Regions from separate parts of the Mesobacillus subterraneus genome, predicted to be linked through region 2. Evidence: riboswitches for the same ligand, from Rfam matches in the RefSeq annotation. Region 2 holds a riboswitch; the other holds the start of a gene.

Region 1 (3,419 bases), 250 kb from region 2:
TAATCGTCTCAACCCTGAGCAGTCTGTCGACTCTCCGGGCAAAAAATAGCACAAACAACACGGTTGCGAATGCGAACAAAATGCTCAGCACCGGCAACGTGAATGCCCCAACCAGCGGCATTGAGATCCCAAAAAACAGCGTGATGACCGCACCGATGGAGGCCCCTGATGAAATCCCCAGGGTATATGGATCTGCCAACGGGTTACGGAGCAGTCCCTGGAATGCCGCACCGGCAATGGCAAGGGACGCACCGACTAGCCCTGCCAGCAAAACACGCGGCAGCCTGATATCCATGACAATACTAGCATGCATCGGATCGATTCCCTGTCCCTGGTAGCGGAAAATCTCAGCACCAATGATTTTAATAATAGCGGGGTACAGGGATGGAAACCGTTCCGATTGATATGCCTAGCAGCATGGAAATGATTAAAAACGTTGCCGTGATCAGATAGGCTATTGCTTTACTATTTAAAAATGTCTGGATAAATGGCTTTTGCAAGCTCCTCTGCTCCTTCAGCGAGCCTTGGGCCAGAACGGGTTACGAGGTCAGAGTGGACATCGAATACCTGCTGGTCCTTGACTGCTTTTACATTATTCCAGCCTGGTCTCGCGAGAACCTGTTCGATTGGCTTGTCTGTATAATATCCATAGGTTGTCACAATCACATCGGGATTACGCTCGACGATTGCTTCAGGGTCAACTTTCGGCCAGCCATCCAGATCTCCGGCAGCGTTCTTCGCACCAATCAACTCAAGCATTTCATTGATAAAAGTGTTTTTGCCGGCAGTGTAGATTTCCGGCGCAGGCGAGACTTCTACAAAGACCGTTTTTTGCTCTTCCGGCTTGATTGCTTCAGCTTTCTTTTTCAATTCTGCAAAACTGTTATTCATCTTTTCTACAAGCTGATCGGCTTTTTCTGTCTCGCCAATGGCCTTGCCAATCATCTCGATCGATACAAATACTTCTTCAAATGACTGTGCGTCATTCACAACGACAACAGCAATTCCCGCATCCTTTAGCTGCTGAAGACCTTCTTTTACAGTGTCCGCAGTTGAACCAGGAGCAAGGACAAGGTCTGGCTTCAGAGAAATCATTTTTTCAATATTGAATTCCATGCCGCCGATTTTTTCCTTTGACATTGCATCCTCAGGATAATTATCGAAATCAGTGACGCCTACAATCGCCTCTCCGCTCTCAAGTGCGTATACAATTTCCGTATTGCTCGGAATCAGGGAAATGATTCTTTCAGGCTTTTCTTCTATGACCACTTCTTCATCAAGCGCATCTTTTACCGTGACAGGGAATCCTGTTTTCTGCTCCTGCGCGGTTTTTTCGTTTTCCTTCTTTTCAGGCTGTGCTTCTGTACCGCAGCCAGCCAAGATCATGGCTGTCATCAACAATAATAATAATTTTTTCATTTGCTTCTCCTCCAATTTTTCGGTTAGCTTCGTCTAATCAGGCTGTTAAATACCAGCATTTCGACTTCAACAAAGCTATAAATACTAAAAAAACATCTCCACCTGAAGGGGAGATGTCCGAGTAAGCAAATGTTTTTATCCTCATAAAAGACATAGAGCCTGTCGGCACCTCCCTATCCTCGTAGGTTTGCTGGTGCAATGGACAGGCAGGTCTCCTGGCTCATGGTCAATGCTCGCTGCGCCTTCCCATACGTTTGTACAGTGGCATAATGCAGCTTGCTCCCATTTACAGTGGCGGGACCGCGTTGGATTTTCACCAACTTCCCTATTAAGTCTTGTTTAAAAAGACACCTGTTCATTTCGATATGTAATTTTCCGCTAAACCCCATTATACACGATTTGCCAGAAATTGCTCCAAAAATTTTGCTTTTCCGACTTTATTGGGCAAGCAGACTCCACTCTTTTACTTTTTTATCAAAAACTAGCCTGCCGTCAGGATTACTGCGGCTTGCTTCTTTATATTCATCATGCATGTCATCCATATTGGCAAAATCTCCGATGATCCAAATCGGTATTTCAATTCTGCTGCGGTTTTGCTGGATGTTTTTGAGCGAAAAAACCGCCCCTTCCTTCATCGCAGGCGTCAATGATTTCAGGATTTCCTTGCTGATAGCTGGGTAGGACTTCTTTTTCCTGATTCCCAGCAATGTTTTTTCTGGTTTCATTTCACCTAGCTTTCCGGACAGGACCGTACCGAGCATCCGGAAAAAATCATTAAAGTTGCGGTAGTATATTTTGTTGAACCAGCCATCCTCATGGGAAAGAAAAACAAAGCGATTATTGAGCTGGTTATAAAATGGCTGCTTCAAATGGTGCTTGATATGGCCTAGATAAAGAAGCTCGGCAATCTCCTGGACCGTCAGCACATTCAGCGCTTCCACTTCCTCAAAATCGATCCAGCAAAAATCACCGTATGCATGGACATTTGCGGCGACCAACTTTTCAACGCTGTCTTCAGGTACAAATTCAAATAAGGTATGTCTATTGAACTCACCATCCTCATAACGATGCTTCAGCAGCAGCAGATGGTTAAGCGAATCAGACAGTGACCTTGCAAATTCATGAAATTCCATACCATGCGAGAGCACGTACTGGTCCCGCTCGTTCAAATGGACATATAGTATATCCCTGCTATAAGGATGGTTCTTTTTCAAAAAGCACGACCTCCCGAAAATTCTCAGCTGCATGATGGCCAGCGACACTCTGACTCCGTACAAATATCACTTCTTCCATTCTAACAAAAACCCATGAAAATATCTTATTCTGACTCTTCAAAAACATAAATATTATCGTACGAACACGTTTAAGAATCCCTATTACAAAAGAAACTATTCTCCCATTTCATTCGTCTATTACTTGAGTAGGAATATGTTACCTGATAAGGGATTGTAAGGATAATTCAACTCTGCTAGCATAATATTGTAAAAACGGATGGAGACAGGGTGTAGCAAATGGAAAAGCCTATTAAAAAAATCGATCGATTTGATTGGACGTTGACGCTCCTTTTATTGTTGTTCTTTTTGACTAGCTGCTTCGCGATTTACAGCGCACAGAGAACAGGGCAATATTTTGGACAGAACTTTTTATATAAACAAATCTTTTGGTACGTAGTTGGGTCAGGGATCATTGCGGTTGTAATGATGTTCGACAGTGAACAATACCGGAAGCTCAGCTGGTATTTGTATGGCTTCGGAGTCTTCCTGCTCGTCTTCCTTTTTTTCGCTCCTGCAAGCATAGCCGAAGAAAGGAATGGCGCAAAAAGCTGGTTTTTCATCGAGCCCTTCGGTTCCATCCAACCTTCAGAATTCATGAAAGTCTTTCTGATTCTTGCGCTTAGCAGCACGATCTATACTCACCATAAAAAGCATACAAGAAAGACACTCCAGACTGACTTCCTGCTTTTCATCAAGCTTGGTTTCATAACCGGTTTGCCACTCGGA
Region 2 (3,419 bases):
ATGGAGGACAAGTTGCAGACAATAAAGTCACCCGGTTTTTTATAGATTAAAATTTTTCCGTCCTGCACTGTTTCTTCTTCAAGGAGGGTAGGGCTCATATTCTGTGTGATTTCCGTGCAAAGATTGCTGCAGTAAATCATCCCTTTATGGTGGTTGGCATTGAGCCTGTTGACCTGATCCCTGTAAAACATGTAAGGTGTTCCGGTTTCAAGCTGAGAGATCATGATCGATTTAAAGATTTCAATAGCAGGGACGACTTCGTGTGACAAACCGGGATGGTAGACGCAGTCCCAATATTTTTCACGGAAAGAGCCAGCCCCCTTCTCCTCATCGAAATAATCTTCAAGCGAAAATCCCATGATCCTCTTTACTTCGTGTGGGTCGAACAGATACCAATCGCCTCGTTTTTCAACTTGTTCCATAAATATATCGGGGATGCATATGCCAGTGAATAAATCATGCGTCCGCTGTCGCTCGTCACCATTGTTCAGTTTTGCATCAAGGAACGGGAAGATATCTTTATGCCACACATCGAGGTACACGGCAATCGCGCCCTGGCGCTGCCCTAATTGATCAACAGAAACAGCGGTGTTATTCAGCTGCTTCATCCAGGGAATAACTCCGGAACTGACCCCTTTAAAACCTTTGATATCACTGCCGCGGCTTCTGATTTTCCCAAGATAGACGCCAATACCGCCGCCATTTTTGCTCAAGGTGGAGATATCTGTATTACAGTCGTAGATGCTCCTTAAATCATCAGCAACAGTATCAATAAAGCAGCTCGATAATTGACCATAGCTTTTGCCAGCATTCGATAATGTCGGTGTGGCGACCGTCATATATAGATTGGAAAGCGCCCAATATGCCTCTTCCACTAACTGAAGCCGTATTTCCTTTGGTTCTTCAGCCAGCAACGTCATGGCAATCATCATGAACCGCTCCTGTGGCAATTCGGCAAAATCGCCATTTTGTGTGCGTGCCAGATATCTTTCCGCCATGGTCACAAGGCCTATGTAAGTAAACAGCTTGTCTCTTTCGGGATCAATGACTTTCTCCAAATGATCTATTTCTTCTCGGGAGTAGGATGTTAAAACTCGACTGTCATAAATCCCAATCTCTATTAAACTATTGATCAATTCGTAGAAAGAACCGTAACCAGATTCTATTTTTGTATTACGAAAGTTTGCGCTTAGCTTGTATAATTTTTTCAGATAAAAACCCGCTGCCACATATGTCCATTCAGGTTCGTTTCGGCCGATTCGTTCAACTGCGGTCAGAATCAGCATATTTTCAACCTGATTCACTGTCATATCCTTCACTTCAAGTGCTTGGTCCACCTTCTCTTTGAACGATTGAAAGTCCAATTCAGGGAACGAAGACTCTATTTCTGCAATCAGTTTGGCTACAATTTCATCCTTTACTTGGATATTCATCAATTATCCCTCCAACTTGATTACTTTTTCTCATTTCCAGCCTGCGCTGCCTCCTCATATCGGCAGTTTTGAACATTTGCCTTTCTTCATCATTTTCGGGAATGACCTTCGCAACCGGTACAGGTGCACCGTTGTCATCCTTCGCGACCATGGTAAGAATCGAAGTGGTCGTCAGCGTTTTTCTGCTAGTTTTCAAGTTTTCACTTTCCACTTTCACAAACACTTCCATCGACGTCCTGCCAGTTGAAATGACGACCGCTTCGAGTGTTAAAATATCGCCCACTACAGCGGAAGACAAAAAGTTAACCGAGTCAATCGATGCGGTGACAACAGCCCTTCTGCTGTGTTTCATTGCTGCTATTGCGGCAATTTCATCAATATAAGACAGCACGGTTCCGCCAAAAATCGTGCCAAGATGGTTTGTATCCGGCGGCAAAACGAGCCTGTTCTGAAAAGTCCTTGACACATTTGCTGATAATCCTTCCATTTCTGACCTCCTGTGTGTAAAAAATGTTCCCTGAAAAATAAGAAAAACCCATCTCGAAAGATGGGCTTAAGTAACGTTGATCTATTAACAGCTCATATGAAGCAGCAAAAAAACAGCATGAGTCTATCAATTTATCCGTATACCTTCCCTATTCCCGAAGAAGATAACACGAATAAATATGGCAGGTCTCCTGACTTGTGCTTCACCCTACTTTAAGGCCTTCCCATCTATTTTTTAGACAGTGGTTCATCCTTATTTCGTCAGCACTTACAGTTGCGGGAACAGTTCTGGATTCACACCAGATTCCCTATTAAGTCTTGTTCAGACACCATACTTACCGGTAATTTCAATATTTAGTTATAAAAGTCACTTACCAACACAATATATCGTGTTATGAATTGATAGTAAATCATCTTGACAGCTTTTTCAACTATTTTTCATTTTCCTCCTTCCAGTGGTTCTGGTCGATATATTTCGGAAAGTGGTCGATAAAATCAAAAATCCGCTGATCTATTTAAAAATGTGGTCGATCTATTTTATTTTTCGCCAATAAAGTGGAAGGAGCATCAATCGAACCTCGTTAAAGGCACTATTTCCTGTTTTAAAATGATTAACGTTCTTCTCTTAAACCGGAAAATACTCCCCAGTCTCTGGATTGGCAATGTAAGCATGGACAGGTATTGATTTTGGAATTAATGGATGACCTTTTATTAAGTCTTTATTCTTCTTAATGACATCTTCAATATTTTGTGGTCCTGTTAACCAGTTGATTACATCATGCTCCACTACATCAATGTAGTTAATTGTCTTGAGTATTTCTTCTGAAACTCCATGTTCTTTTATTTTATCTGACATATTTAGTTTGACTTCTTTACTTTCCATTTCACCGATTATAAAGATTTCATCCACCAGTTCATTATAGATCGCTAGAATGATATTTCGAATCAAGCACCCATAAGGCTGGGTAATAACTGCCCCAAAACTGTTAAGAATCATCATATCTTTATTCTTTTTATATGTTATCTCTGGAAATAAAGGATAAATCGCCTCATTAACACCTGTTATGATCATTGTTTTTTTCGTTGCTGAACTAATTAATGTTGACATGAAAATCTCTCCTTTACTGTATCCATTTTGCGATTTCATAATAGGCGGGTATTCCAATTATTAAGTTAAATGGAAAAGTGACTCCTAAAGATAAACCCAGGTATATGGATGGGTTTGCATCTGGGACTGAAGTTTTAAGGGCTGCGGGTGCAGCAATGTATGAAGCACTTCCAGCCAATACTCCCATTAATGTAACTCCCCCTAAAGATAAGCCAACAAAATCCCCTACGAGAACGCCTAAACTGCCAAACAAAAGGGGAGTAAACAAACCAAATGCCAGCAATTTCACCCCGTGTTTTTTTACCTCTGGCAGGCGTTTTCCTGCAATCAATCCCATATTTAAAAGGAAAAGAATTAATACACTGCTGTATAAGTCTATAATAGAGGCTTTA

The links. A riboswitch is a leader RNA that binds a small molecule or an ion and turns the genes downstream of it on or off. The one in region 2 is predicted to bind cobalamin.
Region 1: linked by a shared signal. The riboswitch ahead of LC048_RS21900 (ABC transporter substrate-binding protein) and the one ahead of LC048_RS20615 (acyl-CoA thioesterase) in region 2 are both predicted to bind cobalamin.

What each region holds. Positions count from the first base shown of each region.
Region 1 covers NZ_CP129019.1:4,203,703-4,207,121, forward strand. The annotation lists partial or broken gene LC048_RS21895 (FecCD family ABC transporter permease) at 1-500, opposite strand, end outside; gene LC048_RS21900 (ABC transporter substrate-binding protein) at 466-1,419, opposite strand; cobalamin riboswitch at 1,608-1,789, opposite strand; gene LC048_RS21905 (hypothetical protein) at 1,857-2,633, opposite strand; gene LC048_RS21910 (FtsW/RodA/SpoVE family cell cycle protein) at 2,931-3,419, shown strand, end outside.
Region 2 covers NZ_CP129019.1:3,953,877-3,957,295, forward strand. The annotation lists gene LC048_RS20610 (ribonucleoside-diphosphate reductase subunit alpha) at 1-1,433, opposite strand, end outside; gene LC048_RS20615 (acyl-CoA thioesterase) at 1,411-1,920, opposite strand; cobalamin riboswitch at 2,084-2,268, opposite strand; gene LC048_RS20620 (carbonic anhydrase) at 2,545-3,027, opposite strand; partial or broken gene LC048_RS20625 (sodium-dependent bicarbonate transport family permease) at 3,041-3,419, opposite strand, start outside.